Regions from separate parts of the Halomonas sp. NyZ770 genome, predicted to be linked through region 1. Evidence: riboswitches for the same ligand, from Rfam matches in the RefSeq annotation. Region 1 holds a riboswitch; each other region holds the start of a gene.

Region 1 (6,183 bases):
TGTGTACACCATGCATCAGCCGCTGGGCGTGGGCGCCGGGATCACTGCGTTCAACTTCCCCATCATGCTGCCCTGCTTCATGTTCCCGTTGGCCATTGCCACGGGCAATACGTTCGTTCTGAAGCCTTCCGAGCAGGACCCCAGCTCGACCATGCGGCTGGTGGAACTGGCCCATGAGGCGGGTATTCCGGCGGGCGTGCTCAACGTGGTGCATGGCGGGCCCGAGGTCGCCAACCAGATTGCCGACCACCAGGACATCAAGGCGCTGTCGTTCATTGGCTCTACCCATGTGGGGTCGCTGCTGTATGGCCGTGCGGCGGCTGCCGGTAAGCGCATGCAGTCCATGATGGGGGCCAAGAACCACTGCGTGGTGATGCCGGATGCCAACCGTAGTCAGGCCATCGACAGCCTTCTGGGGTCGGCTTTCGGGGCGGCAGGACAGCGCTGCATGGCCAATTCGGTGGTGGTGCTGGTAGGCAAGGCACAGGAGTGGCTGAGCGATATCGAAGCGGGCGCCCGCAGCATGAAGGTGGGCCCCGGTACTCAGCGGGATGCCGATTTGGGGCCGCTGGTGTCTCCTCAGGCCAAGGAGCGTGTCGAGCGCTTGATCACCGCCGGTGAAAAAGAGGGGGCAACGCTGCTGGTGGATGGCCGAGGCTATACGGTAGAAGGATACCCGGAGGGCAACTTTGTGGGGCCGACGCTGTTTGCCAACGTCACGCCGGAGATGACCATCTACCGTGAAGAAATATTTGGCCCGGTGCTATGCGTGGTGGGGGTCGAGACGCTGGACGACGCCATCGACTTCATCAACGCCAATCCGAACGGCAATGGCACGTCGATTTTTACCAACTCGGGCTGGGTGGCACGCCGATTCGAAACCGATATCGACGTTGGTCAGATCGGTATCAACGTGCCGATCCCGGTGCCGGTAGCTTATTTCAGCTTCACCGGCTCTCGGGCTTCCAAACTGGGGGATTTGGGCCCCAATGGTAAGCAGGCCATCGCGTTCTGGACACAAACCAAGACGGTGACTGCACGCTGGTTCGAGCCCGAGAACGTCTCCAGCGGGATCAATAGCACGATCGCTCTGTAGAAATCCGCTTGAAGAGTGGGTGACACGTCAGAAGTCTTCTTCCCGATGGAAGAAGACTTCTGTTATTCAAACGGGCTCGAACAGCGGCAGGCTGTCGCGCAGGAGCTGCTCGATAGGCTCAAGTTGGCTTTCATGCAGCACCAGAAGGTAGGGAGCATCTGGCTCATCGTTCAGCGGGGCCAGCAGGGCAAATTCGCCCTCTTCGAGATGGAACTCATGGATTTCGCGCAGGCCGTGGGGCGTTTCGCACTGAGAGCAGCGGTAAGTATCGTCTTCGCCATAGACCAGGCGATGATACATCTTGAACAGCGTGTAAAGCGCCAGCCCCCCTTCGAACGCTGGCCAGCGAGCAGGCGTTTCGCGGATATCCTCGTTCAGGGTCAGGCCTTCGGCTTCGGCACCTGCAATGGCGTCGGCCAGCGGCGCTGCCAGGATGGCGCTGCCATCGGCAGGTAGCGGTGCATTCTGTCGATTGGCCGCCGCAAAACGCGCAGCCGCGGCATGGAAATCTGCCAAACTGTTCAGGTGGAAATCAGCATGTTGCAGGTCTTCTGGCTCGAAGCCGCCGTTCTCCCAACCGTGAATCACCCGTAACGTGATTTGACCATGAGCGATAGGGCGAGCCAGCAATGTATGAAGCATGATGCGGATATGCAACTGGCGCTCATCCGTATCGTTTTCGAACGCACGGTAGGGGTCCGCGAACAATGCATGCAAACGCCCTGGCGTGTGCTCTCTTGCTTCAGAATAAGACATGGTGGTTTCCCTGTTCCAGACGCCGCTTGGCTCAACGCTGACGGCGCTTGTGAGATATGCTCAGCAAGAGTATGGCGAGCCTCAAGGTGTAATGAAAGCCTAAAGAGTTAGCATTTTGTTAACCATAAAGACGTATTGAAGATGACGGTCATCAACATAACAAGAAAGAGGTAAACATGTCTGCGTCATTAAGCCGATTTAATATCCCCGAGAGCCTGGACGACCTGCCTGACGACATTCGCAAGGCCATGTTGGCGGTGCAGGAAAAAGCCGGGTTCGTGCCCAATGTGTTTCTCATGCTGGCGCATCGCCCAGCGGAATTTCGCGCTTTCTTTGCCTACCACGATGCATTGATGGAGCGGGAATCCGACACCTTGACCAAGGCAGAAAAGGAAATGATCGTGGTCGCCACCAGCGCTCGCAATCGCTGCCTATACTGCGTCGTGGCGCATGGCGCGCTGGTACGCATCTACAGCAAAGACCCTCTGCTGGCCGACAACGTGGCCATCAACCACCGCACAGCGGGGCTGAGCGAGCGCCACCTGCGCATGCTCGATTTTGCGCTGCACAGCGCCATCGAGCTGGGGGAGTTGACGCCGCAGTGGCAAACCCGGTTGGCGGAAGTGGACTTTACCCTGGAAGACTGCTGGGACATCGGTGCCATCGCCGCCTTTTTTGGCATGTCGAATCGTTTGGTCACCCTGGCGGGAACCCCTCCTAATCCAGAGTTCTATCTCATGGGGCGCGTGCCGAAACCAGCCTAGGCCATGGTTCAGGACGCATTGTAACGCTTTACCAGGGTTCCCCTTTCAGTGAAGATACCGCCTTCATTCATTCACTGTCGCCAGGGGAGCCCATTGCGGGCTGAGAATGCGCGTCACGCAGACCCTGGAACCTGACCCGGTTAATACCGGCGGAGGAAGCGCGACATGCCGTACCTGACGTCTGCTGTGCTGGGCGCAGCGCTGTGCTGCTTTGCTTTTTTAGGCCTTCGGGCACGTTTTGGGGGAGGCTCGCTGGATGACTATGTCACGGCGCGCAACTCACAGACGGCAACCACCCTGGGGCTCTCTTTTCTGGCGTCGGGGATGGGGGCCTGGATTCTCTTCGCGCCTCCTGAAATCGGCGCGTTCGTGGGGCCGGTGGCTCTGTTGGGCTATGCCTTGGGGTCGGCGCTGCCCTTTCTGGTGCTGGGGCTCTACGGGCCCAGAATACGTCGGGCGCTGCCTGGCGGGCGCAGTATCGCCGAGTTCGCCGAGGTGTGTTACGGCAAAGGGGTCCGCCACTGTGTCACGCTGGCCTCCGTGGCGTACATGGGGTGTTTCCTGGCGGCTGAACTGACGGCCATCGGTGCCATTACCGCGCTACTGTCAGATGTTCCACCTGCCTGGGTCATCATTGGCGTAGCGCTGACGACCCTCGTCTATACTGTTCTGGGTGGCCTGCGAGCCAGTTTGGCCACCGACCGCTGGCAGGCTTGGCTACTGTTGATCCTGCTATGTGCCGTGGCGGGCGTAACGTTATGGCGCTTGCCTGCCATGCCCAGTGACGCGGCGTTGCCGGCCTTGCCCATGGGAACTTCGCTGAGCGTGGCATTGACACTGGTCATTGCCGTGACCGCAGCCAACCTGTTCCATCAGGGCTATTGGCAGCGGCTGTGGGCGGCTCAGGATAGCGCCAGTCTTGGCCGTGGGGCATGGCTGGGAGGCGGCATGACGGTGGCCGTGGTCATGGTCATCGGTGGAGTCGGCATGATGGCAGCGCTGAGCGGTGTGAACCTCGGCGAGCCGCCGATGCCCTTTTTTGCCCTGTTGGCAGAGGCTCCTGTCTGGATCACGCTACCGGCACTGGTGCTGGCCGTGACGCTGGTGACCTCCAGCGTGGATACGCTGCAAAACGGCATTGCGTCGCTGTGGGCAACGGGAGAGCAGCCACATGCCTTGAACAAGGCACGCTGGATCACGGTACTGCTGATGGTACCGGTGATTCTCATCGCCTTGCAGGGGCTGTCGGTGCTGAGACTGTTTCTGATTGCCGATTTGCTGTGTGCGGCCATCGTGGTGCCAGTGCTGCTGGGCCTGTGGCAGCGCATGACGCCACTGGCGGCCATCAGTGGTGGCGTAGCGGGCCTGGTGGGGGCGGTATTGCCGGGCTGGCTGGGTCAAGGCTCCTTGATGGCGGGCATCATGGCTGCCACGTTTCCTGGCAGTATTCCCACCCTCGGACCCTTCCTGGGAGCGCTGCTGCTCTCTAGTCTGGTCAGCGTCATCGTGGCCTGGAGTACCCCTGTGGGTAAGCGGTGACAAAAAAATCAAGGCGTTAGGCAGGCTCACAAGTTTCACGTTATGATGTTCAGGGGGTGTTAACGACATTAGGTGTAACGACCATGAGCCACCTGTTGCCATCGAATGAAGCGCTGCGTATTGCCGCCTTGCAAGAGCTGGCGTTGCTGGACACCCCCAATGAACCTGTATTCGACCGAGTCACTCGGTTGGTGACGGTCCTGCTGGGGGTCCCTCAATCTACCGTCACGCTGGTGGATACCGACCGCCAGTGGTTCAAGTCTCAGGTTGGGCTGGAACTTTCGGAAACGCCGCGCGACGTGGCGTTCTGTGCCTATACCGTGCTGGCGGAAGCGCCGCTGGTCGTCAACGATGCGCTTCAGGATCCGCGCTTCGCCAGCAACCCTTATGTCATCAAACCCGACGGCATACGCTTTTATGCCGGAATCCCTCTGAAAACCACCCAAGGTCTGGTATTGGGCTCCCTGTGTGCCATGGATTCGCGCCCTCGCGAACTGAGCCCCCAGGAGTTCACTGCGTTGCAAGACCTGGCCGATGTGGTGTCCGGTGAAATTCATTTGCGCGAGCGCTTGATACGGGAGGAGAAGCGTAATGCCAGTTTCAAACGTGACCTCACCGCGCTGCACAACAGCCTGGAACAGCAGATAGAGCGGCGTACCCGCGAGCTCAATCTGGTCATCGAGTCGGCCTACGACGCCTACCTGAGCATCGACGACCGTGGCCGGGTGCTGGACTGGAATCGCGCCGCACAGGCTATGTTCGGCTGGTCGCGCAAGGAGGCGTTGGCCCGCCCCATTACCGACCTGATGTTTCCTGCAGGCGTGCCCGGGCAGGACGATCCTTCACCCATCGAATGGAACGCCCGGCGTCGAGATGGTGGGCGCTTGCCGGTAGAGATTCGCCATCAGCGCTACGAACTCAATGGGCGTTGGCGACGCAGCCTGTTCATACACGACATCACCGAGCGCCAGCAGTTGGCACGCCTGCGTGACCAGGAGGCCAGGCAAGATGTCTTGACCGAGTTGCCCAACCGCCGAGCCCTCGACGAACGCTTGCCTGAGGCCATGGCGCGGGCTCGACGCAGTCTCGTACCGCTGGCGGTGCTGTTTCTCGACCTGGATGGGTTCAAGCGAATCAATGACCTGCACGGCCATGCCATGGGCGATGAGCTATTGCGAGACATCGCCAATCGCCTCAAAACCGCCGTGCGTGAAACGGACTTCGTGGCCCGTTGGGCAGGCGACGAGTTCGTCCTGGTGCTGGAGAATATAGAGCACGATGCCATCGCACCGCTGGCGCAGAAGTTGATCCAGCTCATTGAAATCCCCCTGTCCATAGGCGATACCGTGCTCAAGGTCAGCACCAGTATCGGTATTGCAGAGTATGTCCCCGGGGCAGAAGAAACCCCGCAAGAGTTGTTGAAGCGAGCCGATGTGGCGATGTACGAAGCCAAGCGAGCTGGCAAGGCGCAAACGCGCTTGGCAAGCCCTGCACTGCCTTCACCCGACGCCAGTTAATTCAAGGAAAGCACATGATTCGATGTCTGATGACCACACCAGAGGGAGAAGTGCGCGAAGGTGACCTCTCGCTGATCGATGTCTGGAAACGCCAGGAGGGCGCGCATATCTGGGTCGATATGCAGGGCGAAAGTGAAGCCAGCGAGCGCGAGGTGCTCGAGGGATTTTCCTGCCATCCCATGGCGATTCAGGATGCCCACAAGGTGCGTCATCCACCCAAGATCGAAGAGTTCGAGAATCATACGCTGATCATCTACCGAGGCATTTCCTCCTTCGATGCTCAGCTCAACTTCGTGCCTCAGCAGCTGTGCTTTTTCGTTGGCGAGCGCTTTCTGGTCACGCTGCATCCTGGCTTGGCGCTGAGTATCGAACGGTTACTCAACGACCAGGGCGCGCGGCTGCTGTCGCGTTCTCCCGAGCAGGTTGCCTTGCGCGTCATGTATACCTCGGCGGGCTTTTATATCGACAGCCTGCTGGAGTTCGAGACCGAACTGAGTGACCTGGAAGACGA
Region 2 (6,183 bases), 1.9 Mb from region 1:
CCCGTGGTGCGCCGCCTCCACCGGCACCGTACGGACCTCGGGGGACTCTGCCAACAGGCTGCTTTCGGTGAACAGGCGGGCTTCGTCTTCACCATCGAACCACTGGGCAATGTAGCCCTGGCGCTCGACGAAGTGGGCGGGGCGCTCTCCTTCCAGAACCGTGCTCAGCAGCGCCGGGGCGGCCACCTCGATATCGGCGTGGTCGCCGTGGTCATGGAAAGCGATGCCGGTATTGATCACCGACACCGTGTTTGCTGCCCCTTGCACGGCAAATACCGCCTCGCCGCTACGGGTGCGATGCAGCGCCGCCGGGCCTTCCAGCTCGAAGGTGTCCAGCAGCGACTTCTCCGTGGCGTCGATGACGTGGACCACGGCATCCTGCTGGTCGGCGACCACCAGCCGCCAGGCCGTGACGTTTTCATCGTCGCCATGGCTGTGGCTATGGCTATGGGAGTGGTCGTGGGCCTGCACGGCGGCACTGCCTACCGCGAAAGCGAGCGCGGTCAACGCTTTGCCTACAAACATCGGGGTCATCGTTTCTCTCTCCTTGAGCCCAGAAGGGGCGTGGTTAATCACCTGGGTGGCTACTGCAGCGCCGTCACCAGGGTGTAGACGTTATGGCGCATCATGTCGAGGTAGCTGGCCGCCGGGCCATCGTCCCGCGACAGCGCGTCCGAGTAGAGGGTGCCGCTGAGCGACAGGCCGGCCTCCTGAGCGATTTGCTCGACCAGCCGAGGGTTGGAAATGTTTTCGGCAAATACCGCCACGGCGCTCTGCTGCTCGATGGCATCGATCAGCTGCGCCACATGGGCGGCCGTGGCTTCGGACTCGGTGGAGACCCCGTGTGGGGCCAGAAAGCGCACACCGTAGGCCTCTTCGAAGTAGCGAAAGGCATGGTGTGCCACCACCACGGTACGCCGGGATTCGGGAATCCTGGCGATGCGCTCATGGATTTCCTGCTCCAGCGCTTCCAGGTCCTGTTCGTAGCGCTGCTGGTTGGTGCGGTAGGCGTCACAGCCTTCCGGATCCGCCTCGCAGAAGGCGTCGGCAATGCGCACGACATACGCTCTGGCATTGGGCACCGACTGCCACGCGTGTGGGTCGTAGGGCGCTTCATGGAACACCGCCCGGTCGCCATAAAAGTGGTAGTGCCCGCCCATGGGGTCTTCGAGATGCACCGCGTGCTCCGAGACGGTGACCACGCTGGCTTCGGTACCGCTGGCCTCGATCAGGCGGGTAAGAAAGCCCTCGAACATCAGGCCATTGATGAGCACCACGTCTGCCTGCGCCACCTGGCGAACGTCGGCGGGGGTGGGCTCGTAAACGTGGGCGTCGTCGTTGGCGCCCACGATGCTGGTCAGCGCGATGCGTTCACCACCGACCTGGCGGGCCAGGTCTTCGATGATCGAGAACGAGGCCACCACGTTCAGGGCGGGCTCATCGGCCATGGCGTTCAGGCTACCCAGCGCCATCATGCCCGCCGCCAGCAGAGAAGGTACGCGTTTCAACAGACCCACGGTGAGGCTCCTTGATTGAGTATATATGTTATAACATAACAATAAAGGGGCCGAACATCAAAGAAGCCGAACATCAAAGGGGCCGAACATCCAGTGGGTTGCTCCCCCCGCCCGCAGGCGGGGGGAGAGCGGTCACACCTCCTGGTACAGCTCGCTGCCTTCCCGGCGGAATTTCTCCGCCTGCTCCTGCATGCCGCGCTTCACCGCCTCGGCGTCGCTTTCGCTGGCATTTTCCGGGGTGCGGTCGCGGTAGGTGTCGCGCACTTCCTGGCTGATCTTCATCGAGCAGAACTTCGGCCCGCACATGGAGCAGAAGTGGGCCACCTTGGCGGAATCCTTCGGCAGGGTTTCATCGTGGAATTCTCGAGCGGTATCCGGGTCCAGGCCCAGGTTGAACTGGTCTTCCCAGCGGAACTCGAAGCGCGCCTTGGAAAGGGCGTTATCGCGCCGCTGCGACGCCGGGTGGCCCTTGGCCAAATCCGCCGCGTGGGCAGCAATCTTGTAGGTGATGATGCCGGTTTTCACGTCATCCTTGTTGGGCAGGCCCAGGTGCTCTTTCGGCGTCACGTAGCAGAGCATGGCGCAACCAAACCATCCAATCATCGCCGCCCCAATGCCAGAGGTAATGTGGTCGTAGCCGGGGGCGATATCCGTCACCAGCGGGCCGAGGGTATAGAAGGGCGCTTCGTCGCAGTACTCCAGCTGCTTGTCCATGTTCTCTTTCACCAGGTGCATGGGCACGTGGCCGGGGCCTTCGATCATCACCTGTACGTCGTGCTTCCAGGCAATTTTGGTCAGTTCACCCAGTGTTTCAAGTTCAGCGAACTGCGCTTCATCGTTGGCATCGGCAATGGAGCCGGGGCGCAGGCCGTCGCCCAGCGAAAACGCCACATCGTACTGCTTGCAGATCTCGCAGATCTCCTCGAAGTGGGTGTACAAGAAGCTCTCCTGATGGTGATACAGGCACCACTTCGCCATGATGGAACCGCCACGGCTGACGATGCCGGTGACGCGGTTGGCGGTGAGCGGCACGTAGCGCAGCAGCACCCCCGCGTGAATGGTGAAGTAATCCACCCCCTGTTCCGCCTGCTCGATCAGCGTATCGCGGAAGATCTCCCAGGTGAGGTTTTCGGCAATGCCGTTGACCTTCTCCAGCGCCTGATAGATGGGCACCGTGCCAATCGGCACCGGCGAGTTGCGGATGATCCACTCGCGGGTTTCATGGATGTTCTGGCCGGTGGAGAGGTCCATGATGGTATCCGCACCCCAGCGGATGCCCCAGGTCATCTTGTCCACTTCCTCTTCGATGGAAGAGGTAACCGCCGAGTTGCCCAGGTTACCGTTGATCTTCACCAGGAAGTTGCGGCCAATGATCATCGGCTCGCTTTCCGGGTGGTTGATGTTGTTGGGAATGATCGCCCGGCCACGGGCCACCTCATCGCGCACGAACTCCGGCGTGATCTCCTTGGGCAAGCTGGCGCCGAAGCTCTGGCCCGCATGCTGATGGCCCAGAATGCGCTCTACCTCTGCCGTACCCAACGCCTGGCGGCGCTGGTTTTCCCGCAGGGCGATAAACTCCATTTCCGGCGTGATGATGCCTTGGCGGGCGTAGTGCAGCTGGGTCACGTTCTTGCCCGCTTTCGCCCGGCGCGGGGTGCGGGTCAAATCAAAGCGCAGCTGGGCAAGGGTGGGGTCGTTGGCGCGGCGATTACCGTATTCCGAAGTCGGGCCATCCAGAAACTCGGTGTCGTTGCGCTCTTCGATCCAGGCCCGGCGCAGCTCCGGCAGGCCCTGGCGCAAATCGATGCGGGCGTTGGGGTCGGTGTAGGGGCCGGAGGTGTCGTACACCAGCAGCGGCGGGTTCTGTTCATCCACGCCGCTGGTTTTGGTGGGCGAGAGGGTGATTTCCCGAAACGGCACGCGAATATCCGGCCGTGAGCCTTCCACGTACACCTTGCGAGAGCCGGGCAGTGGGGCCACTGCGGCGGCATCGACCTGGGCGGTTTCGGCTAAAAAGTGCGCGGTTTTGCTTTTGACGGTCTTAGTCATGACGGTTGCTCTGTGTTGTAGGAGGTTATTCAGAAAGGTCTAAGCCCATCTGCCAGAAGTCGATTTCCAGGCGGGTGGCATCGCGGAAGATCTTGCTCAGCTCAGCAAAACGGGCAGGGGTGACATCCGCCAGGCGGGTATCGAGCCACGCAAGCTCTGCCTGCATGGCGGCCTGGAACTCCTCGCCTTCGTACATGGCGATCCAGGCATCGAAGGGGTTTTGCGCGCCGCGCAGCGTAGAGGGTTGCGCGTTTAGCCAGTTGGCGATTTCGCCGTAGCCGACGAGGCACGGGGCCAGCGCCACGTGCAGATCGAGCAGGTCGCCGCGATTGCCGGTATCCAACACATAGCGGGTGTAGGCCAGCGTGGCGCGGGCTTCGGGGAGTTCGGCAAGCTCCTGCTCGCTGATGCCCCACTCTTGGCAAAAGCCCACGTGCAGGCCCAGCTCCACATCCACGATGGCTTTCAGGCCCTCGTGGGCCTGGCGCAAATCCGCCAGGGTGGGGCTTTTGTAAGCGGCCAGCGCGTAGGCGCGGGCGAAGTGGATCAAGAACAGGTAATCCTGCTTCAGGTAGTGGCGAAACGACGACTCAGGCAGCGTGGCGTTGCCCAATTGGCGCACGAAATCGTGCTCGATGTAAGCGCGCCAATCGGCTTGGCAAGCGGTAGTGAGATCGGTAAAGCGGTAGCCCATATTAGATGCCTCCGGTGGTACAGCGAACCGGCGCACGGGCGAAGGGAGAGTGAGTTGGGGCAAGGAATCAGGTGAACACGGCGCACCCCAACCACCGCTTGATTCCTACGCCGGTACTAGCCGGATCAGGTTCAACGGGCCCCGCCGTGACGACTTGCTGTAGCAGCCAGCCGTATAGCGATCTCAGCCGGTTCCACCGGCACCCCGTCAAGCAGTATTCAGCGCAGTGTAGGAGGCGAGTGGGGGAGATGCAAGGGGGCGTTAACTTGATCGACCACAGGCTTCATGGAAGCATAATTGCCCTTCACTAACCCAATAGGCTTCTGACACCTGCAAATCCATTGCCTAGCAGCCTGTCGGTCTTTCCGTTGCACCGTGAGATACTGACCACCGTCATCGCCGAGCTGAGAAGATCGCCATGAGCCGCTTCATCCCTGTGGATCGCCAGACCGATTACCTGCTGCCGCCTTCGGTAGACGAGTGGTTGCCCGATGGTCACCTGGCGCGGTTCGTTGTCGATGTTGTCGAACAACTGGACCTCTCGACGTTGACCCGGCGTTACATGGGGCGGGGTTCCAAGGCACATCACCCGGCGGTGCTACTGAGCCTGCTGATCTACGGCTACGCCACCGGGGTGGTCTCCAGCCGCAAGATCGAGCGTGCCACCTATGACTCGGTGGCGTTCCGCTACCTGGCCGCCAATACCCATCCCGACCATGACACGCTGGCCACCTTTCGCCGCCGCTTTCTGCCGGAACTGGAACAGTTGTTCGTACAGGTGCTGCTGCTGGCCCGCGAGATGAAGCTGCTCAAGCTTGGCACCATCGCCCTGGACGGCACCAAGCTCAAGGCCAACGCCAGCAAGCACAAGGCGTTGTCGTATGGCCATGCCAAGAAGCTGGAGGCACAGTTCAGGGCAGAGGTGAAAGCGCTGACCGAGCGGGCCGAGTCGGCGGACAAGGAGGACGCGGCCGACGGCATGGATATCCCCGCCGAGATTGCCCGCCGTGAAGCCCGCCTGGCGGCCATCGCTGAGGCGAAGGCCAAGATCGAGGCGCGCGCCGAGGAGCGGGACGCCACCGAGCAAGCCGCCTATCAGGAAAAGGTGGCGCGGCGGGAGGCGCAGCGCAAGGCCGGCAAGAAGCCCCGTGGGCGTGACCCCGAACCGCCCACTGGTGGCCCGCGTGACAAGGATCAGATCAATTTCACCGACCCGCAGTCGCGCATCATGCCGGTCACCGGCAAGGGGTTTGATCAGTGCTACAACGCCCAAGCCGCGGTTGATACCGAGAGTCTGCTGGTGACCCATGTCCACGTCACGCAGGCGACCAATGACAAGCAGCAAGTCATGCCGCTACTGACGGCCTGGCAAGGTTACCCGGAAACGCTGGGAAAACCTGACCACCTGCTGGGTGATACCGGCTACTTCAGTGCCAGCAATATCCAGGCCTGCCATGACCATGGTATCGAACCGCTGTTGGCGATGAAGCGAGACGTCCATCACCTTCCGGTCTTTGAACGTTTCGCCGCGGATCCGCCTGCCCCGGAGAGCGAGGACCCCGTCGAACAGATGGCACACCGCTTGAAGACGCAGGCGGGCCGAGCGCTCTACGCATTGCGCAAACATACCGTGGAGCCGGTCTTCGGGATCATCAAACACGTGATGGGGTTCCGGCAGTTCTCGCTACGCGGACTGGATAAGGTCAGCGGCGAGTGGCGATTGGCCACCATGGCGTGGAATATCAAGCGGATGCACCGGTTGACGGCGGGCTGAGGGCTCGCCGCGCCCAACCGGCCAGCAGGCAAGGCGTCAGAACCGCCTTGCAGAAGCTGAGGGGCAGGTTAAGAGCCACACAACAGCACCAACACCAACACCAACACAGGGGGGGGTGAAGAACCCACGCCTCAGCTCATCCATTAACC
Region 3 (6,183 bases), 820 kb from region 1:
GTGGGCAGAGACCACGACGATGGCCTTGGGGCGAAGCGTCTGGCCCAGCTCACGCAGGAACTGGTGAGCGGGCGTGGGGGTCAGCGCCAGCATGGGCGAGCCGTGAGAGATAAACAGGCTAGGTAACATAAGGCACCTCGATGTGCGACCTGCCAGCGTAGGCACGTCAGCAGGCCAGTGGCTCACGCGAAGCGGCGTGCAACGACCAGGCTGCCGCTGCCAAGGCCGGCTTGCACGACCAGTGCAATGGCCCAGAATACCGGGAATTCCCAGCCGCCGCCCGGGTTGGAAAAGAGCCAGCCGTTACCGATATGTACCCAGGCGGCTCCCAGCAAAACCGGTACCAGGGCCAGGCTGACCCAGCGCGTATAGATACCCAGCAGCAGGGCCAGGCCTCCGCCGACTTCCGCCGCAATGGTCAGGTAGGCCAGAAAGCCTGGCAGGCCCAGCGACTCAAAATAGCCGACCGTTCCAGGCAGGGTGAACACGAATACTTTCAACAGCCCGTGGGCCAGGGTCATGATACCCAGGCTGATGCGCAGCAGGGCAGTGGCATGCAGGTGTGATGCTTGAGTCGTCAGTGTCGTCGTCATGGTGTTCTCTCGTGGTCGTCGGCATCCCCTCTGGATGCGATGACGCCACTTTACGACGACTGCCTGTCTGGATAATCCCTGCTTTTGGCACTTCACTGTTGCGCTGGGCGCGACAATCCCAGCGCCTTCTCCCAGGCGGGTGGGTCGCCCCAGGCAACCGTCAACTGGTCGATCAGGCGTGCCACTTTGGCAGGCAAAAACTGCCGGGCAGGATAGAGCGCGTGGATGTCCAGGTACGTGGGAGGTATCTCCTGCAATAGCGGCACCAGGCGGCCCTGGGCGATGCTTTCGGTCACCAGGAAGCTGGGCTGATGGGCGATGCCTAGCCCGGCTTCCGCGGCATGGGTCAGCATATCGCCGTTATTGCTCTCCAGCGGTCCGTCGACACTCAACCACTGCTGCCCCACGCGCCAGTCGCCGCTGTTCTGGCCGCTGCGATAGCGTAGGCAACGATGGTCGGCCAGCGCCTCCAGGCGGGTGGGAGTGCCGTGCTGTGCCAGGTAGTCAGGAGAGGCGCAGAACACCATCTGGCAGCGTGCCAGGCGCTTGGCCACCAGGCTGGAATCCGGCAGGCTGCCAATGCGAATGGCCAGGTCGTATCCCTCTTCGAGCAGGTCTACACGGCGGTCATTGAGGTCCAGGCGCACCTCCAGGTGGGGATGATCCCGCATGAAGCGAGCCACCTCGGGAGCCAGGTAGCGAGTGCCAAAGCTCATGGGCCCGTTGATGCGCAGTCGTCCGCTCACGCTTTGAAGGCCGCTACCCACTTCATTGGCAGCCTCCTCCAGAGCCAGCAGGATCGCCTGTGCGCGGGCCAGATAGCGCTCGCCTGCTTCCGTCAGGTGCAGCCGCCGGGTGGTGCGCTGTATCAGCCGCGCGCCCAGCGATTCCTCGAGCGCCATGACCCGGCGCGATAGCAAGGTGCGCGACAGGTCCAGGGCCTCCGCCGCCCGCGTGTAACTGCCCAACTCGGCCACCTTGACGAAGGCTGTCAGTTGGTCGAACTGGGTCATGACCTGAAGAACGCCTGGGCCGCCTGGCGTGGGTCAGGATGGCCGCAAATGGCCGAGATCACCGCGAGCCCGTGGGCACCGGCGGCTTTCACTTGGGCGGCGTGCTCGGCTTTCAAACCGCCGATGGCCACGCTGGGCAGCGGGCAGGCACTGGCCAGCTGGGCCAGCCCGGTAAAACCGATGGGCTGCGCGTGGTCCTGCTTGCTCCCGGTGGCAAACACAGGCCCCAGCCCCACGTAATCCAGCAGCGCCACGGGGGCACGCTGCAACTGCTCCAGGGTATTGATGGAGAGCCCGATGATCGCCTGCTCGCCCAGTACCTGGCGGGCCTGCATCACGTCCGTATCGCTCTGGCCAACGTGCAAGCCGTCGGCACCGCTGGCGTGCGCCACGCTCAGCCGGTCATTGATGATCAGCGGCACTCCGCTACCTGCCAGCACTTCCTTGAGACGCTTGGCCTGGGCAATCATAGCCTCGTCGCTGGCCTGCTTGTCACGTAGCTGGACCAGCGTGACGCCTCCTGCCACGGCGGCTTCCACGGTACGTTCCAGGCCCGTGGAGGCGCATAGCTGAGCATCCGTGACCAGGTAGAGCGTAAGATCAACCGACATGTAGGGTCTCCGAGTGAGGTAGTGCAGGCAGGTCATCTGCCGTGAGCGAGTACAGGGTATCCAGCAGCGCCACATAGAAACTGCCCGGCCCTTCGGCCTGCTGCCCGGCGCGACTGCCTGCCAGATTGAAATAGGTCAGGGCGCCGAGCGTGGCGGCCAGCGGGGCGTGACGGTTGGCCGCCACGAAGCCGGCGACCAGCGCGCTGAGCCCGCAGCCCAGGGTGGTTACTCGTGGCATCAGCGGGTGGCCGCCGGTCAAACGATACAGCGACTGGCCATCGGTGACGATATCGGTGGCCCCGGTCATGGCGACGACACAATGATACCGGCGCGCCAGGGTGATGGCCGCTTGGGTGGCATCGTCGGTGCTGACCGTGGCATCCACGCCCCGGCCTTGGTGGGCAAGGCCGCTCAGCGCCATGATTTCCGAAGCATTGGCACGAATCACACTGGGCTGGTAAGCCAGCAGGGACAGGCAGGTTTGCTGGCGCAGCCGCGTGGCACCCACGGCAACCGGGTCCAGCACCCAGGGCACCGCGTGGGCCTGGGCTGATTGGGCGGCCAGCTGCATGGCCTCGGCCCAAGGGGTAGAGAGCGTACCGATGTTGATCGAGAGCGCGCCCGCGATGGCGGTAAATTCCGCCACTTCTTCCTGGGCATGCAGCATGGCGGGGGAGGCCCCGGCGGCCAACAGCAGGTTGGCGGTACTGTTCATGGCAACGTAGTTGGTGATGCAGTGAACCAGCGGGGTCTGGTCACGCAGCGCGAGCAGCGTCTCGCGTGGGCTGGGTAGGGTCATGACTTCCTCCCGGCAGGGAGGTGGTGAATGGAAGCACCACGACTCCCTACGCCGGTGCTATCCGGTTCAGGTTCAAAGGGTGCTTCTCAGCCGCGTCGCGGCGCCCCTGTCGTAGGCGTACTATCCTCGGCCAGGCGGGATGTGTAAAGCCAATGGCGCGGAAAGATCAGCGAAACGCGATGCGCGTGCCGTAGGTCAGCATTTCATCGGGCGTCATGGCGCTGCCCGAGACGCCGATCATCTCGTCGCCACACTGGTCGGAACAGGTCAATACGCCGTGGGTCAGCCCAAGTTGCCCGAGGGTGTCGCGGATTTCGCCGGTGCCCAGAAACGTGCTGACTTGCCCCTGTGCATTGCTCAGGTCCGAGACGCCGTGGGCATGATGAAAGCGGACCTTGTAGATGCCATCCATCGAGACGACCTCCACGATGGGGGAAAAGCCGTTCTGTAGCGCGTTGGCCAACTGCTTCAACGTCAGGCGATCATCTAGCGTCATTTCAATGTCGGTCATGACACACTCCCAGGCTAACGATACGCTGAATGTACAGCTATAGAGATAGTAGTGTAGAAGAGCTGCATAGAAAATCCACTGCGACCAATGCCTGGGGAAGCGCTCCGCGCGCTGGCAGGCCTAGTGCACTGCATCCAGGGCGTGTTGTTGCAGTTTGATCAGCGGAATGATGTCCAGCGTGCGTGCATTGGTGCCTGACAGAATCACCGGCGGGGCCAGACCGACCTCTGCGGCTTCTGCCCAACGGTGGGCACACAGGCACCAGCGATCACCGGGCCGCAGGCCAGGAAAGCCGTACTCGGGGCGCGGGGTGACCAGGTCATTGCCCTGCGCGCGGGAAAACGCCAGGAACTCCTCGGTGACCATGGCACATACCGAATGAATGCCCACATCGTCGGTGCCGACCCGGCAAAAGCCATCACGATAAAACCCCGTCTTGGGCGAGTGACAGCAGGGGGTGAGCGGCTCACCCAGTACATTGAGATCACGTGACATGCGGCCTCCTCAGGCAGGGGCTAGAATTATCGCAGCGCCGCCCTCATACATGATCCAAGGGGCGGTAACGGCGGATTCGATGGGGTTCGCGTTAGCAGCAGCCTAAAGCCTTGTACATGGTATGGGCTTCGTCAAAGTATTTACGTACCAAAGTGCCTACTTGGGTACCAATTGCCAGATACATCACGCAGCAACAGGAGAAAGTCATGTCGTTTTCAGGTGAACAGCATCCCGGTGTTGCCCCTGCGGCTCCCCAGACCCAAGGGTTTCGGTTGAATCACACCATGCTGCGGGTCAAGGACCCGGAGCGCGCGCTGGCGTTCTATTCCCGCGTGTTTGGCATGCAGGTGCTGCGGCGGCTGGATTTCGAAGAGATGCAGTTCTCGCTCTATTTTCTGGCCAACGTGGAAGCCGACGACCAGGTGCCGGAGGACCAGAACGCTCGCACTGCCTGGACCTTCAGCCAGAAGGGTCTGCTGGAACTGACCCACAACTGGGGCACCGAAACCGAGCAGGACTTTGCCTACCACGACGGCAATGCCGAGCCCCAGGGGTTTGGCCACATCTGCTTCAGCGTGCCGGACCTGGAGGCCGCCCAGGCCTGGTTCGACGAGCACGATGTCACCTTCGTGAAGCGTGCCGACCAGGGCAAGATGAAAGACGTCATTTTCGTCAAGGACGCGGACGGCTACTGGATCGAAGTGATTCAGGCGGATCGCATGGCGGCATTGGGCGGCTAACATGGCACATCTGCTGTTCCGGTTGCGCCACGTGACCGATGAAGAGGCCATGGAAGTGCGCCAACTGCTGGATGAACACGGCTTCGACGTGTATGAAACCCAGGCGGGGTTTTTCCGCCTGGGGGTCGATGCCATCTGGCTGCGCAACCCGGACCAGCGAGATGACGCCGAGGCGCTGCTGGCGCAGTACCAGGTCGAACGCCAGGCCAGCGCGCGAAAGGCCCACCAGGAAGCGCTGGCCCGCAACGAAGCGCCGACCTGGGGGCGGCGTTTACGGGAGCAGCCGATTCAGATCGCGCTGGTGATGGTCGCCGTGATTCTGATCGCGCTGCTGACCCTGCTGCCGTTCATTGGGCTGGCGCGTTAGCCTGGCACACCGCATCCGTCAGGTGCCCGCGTTTCATGTACATCATGACGCCGTGTTCACCGGCCCGCAGCGATGGGGTGGCCCCAGGTGGGAAGCGGCACCAGCTGCCCTGCGGGTATTCGTTGCCCGCCTCGTAGAGCGAGCCTTCCAGTACCAGCAGTTCCAGCCCGCCCGGTAGCGCAGGGTAGTCGATGGTCACCTCATGCTCCCAACGTTCCAGGCTGACCCGCTCCTGCGCGTAGGTGTGCAGCATCTTGTAGCCGATGCCTGGCCGCCGGTCGGGCTGCCAGGGCAGGCGGTGGGCAGGAATGGCCAGCTGCAGCAGGTCGTTGTCATCGAATTGATGCAGTTTCACCAGAATCAGCGCACCCTCTTCGCCAATATGGGGCGTATGGCCAGTGCCAATGGGATTGCGCAGGTAGCTGCCCGCAGGGTAGCGGCCATGTTCGTCGGCAAACACGCCCTCCAGCACCAGAATCTCTTCACCGCCGCCATGGGTATGGTGGCTGAACTGGCTGTGCGGCGCGTAACGTACCAGGCTGGTGGCGCGGGCGACTTCCTCGCCAATCCGGTCCAGCATCATACGTTCCACGCCTGCACTGGGCGACGCGACCCAGTGATACTGCTCCGGCGTCATACAGGCAAAGTGGCTAAAATCGGCGTTCAGGCGCATGGGCTTGGCTCTTTGCAATGAGTGAGATGAGCAGGGAGAGGGGCTAGTCTCCTTTATCAGCGCTGCAAAACGCAATCTTCCCTCATGCTTGACCTCGTCATTTGCAAACAAACCGCCGCTCGAAAGCGGCGGTTTTTCATTACGGGGAGTCGGTCAGTGCACTGAGAATATGGTGAGCCGTCTCGATACGCGCCTGATTGGGGTAGTTGCGGTTTGCCAGCATCACCATGGCGATCTGCTCGCTGGGCACGAAGACCACATAGCCGCCGAAGCCATTGGTTGAGCCCGTCTTGTTGTAGTAGGCCGCTTGCCGAGGGGCTTGCGGTGGCGTGAGGCGATGTGCCGGGTTGGTCGCCAAAATCATCTCGAGCGAATTGCCTT

What was found. Region 1 has a riboswitch for thiamine pyrophosphate ahead of LG409_RS05010 (sodium:solute symporter). Riboswitches for the same ligand answer to the same signal wherever they lie in the genome.
Region 2: another riboswitch for thiamine pyrophosphate. It lies ahead of tenA (thiaminase II); the one in region 1 lies ahead of LG409_RS05010 (sodium:solute symporter).
Region 3: another riboswitch for thiamine pyrophosphate. It lies ahead of thiM (hydroxyethylthiazole kinase); the one in region 1 lies ahead of LG409_RS05010 (sodium:solute symporter).

What each region holds. Positions count from the first base shown of each region.
Region 1 is NZ_CP085143.1:1,054,228-1,060,410, forward strand. It holds gene LG409_RS04995 (CoA-acylating methylmalonate-semialdehyde dehydrogenase) at 1-1,096, shown strand, start outside; gene LG409_RS05000 (hypothetical protein) at 1,163-1,852, opposite strand; gene LG409_RS05005 (peroxidase-related enzyme) at 2,029-2,616, shown strand; TPP riboswitch at 2,689-2,792, shown strand; gene LG409_RS05010 (sodium:solute symporter) at 2,782-4,155, shown strand; gene LG409_RS05015 (diguanylate cyclase domain-containing protein) at 4,239-5,672, shown strand; gene LG409_RS05020 (magnesium transporter CorA family protein) at 5,687-6,183, shown strand, end outside.
Region 2 is NZ_CP085143.1:2,912,708-2,918,890, reverse strand. It holds gene aztD (zinc metallochaperone AztD) at 1-534, opposite strand, end outside; gene aztC (zinc ABC transporter substrate-binding protein AztC) at 585-1,517, opposite strand; gene thiC (phosphomethylpyrimidine synthase ThiC) at 1,650-3,566, opposite strand; gene tenA (thiaminase II) at 3,592-4,260, opposite strand; TPP riboswitch at 4,346-4,477, opposite strand; gene LG409_RS13540 (IS1182 family transposase) at 4,679-6,034, shown strand.
Region 3 is NZ_CP085143.1:231,137-237,319, forward strand. It holds gene LG409_RS01105 (DODA-type extradiol aromatic ring-opening family dioxygenase) at 1-129, opposite strand, end outside; gene LG409_RS01110 (DoxX family protein) at 183-593, opposite strand; gene LG409_RS01115 (LysR family transcriptional regulator) at 686-1,606, opposite strand; gene thiE (thiamine phosphate synthase) at 1,603-2,217, opposite strand; gene thiM (hydroxyethylthiazole kinase) at 2,207-3,016, opposite strand; TPP riboswitch at 3,043-3,134, opposite strand; gene LG409_RS01130 (hypothetical protein) at 3,183-3,527, opposite strand; gene LG409_RS01135 (DUF2237 family protein) at 3,648-4,022, opposite strand; gene gloA (lactoylglutathione lyase) at 4,229-4,762, shown strand; gene LG409_RS01145 (DUF6164 family protein) at 4,764-5,129, shown strand; gene LG409_RS01150 (cupin domain-containing protein) at 5,110-5,802, opposite strand; partial or broken gene ampC (class C beta-lactamase) at 5,942-6,183, opposite strand, start outside.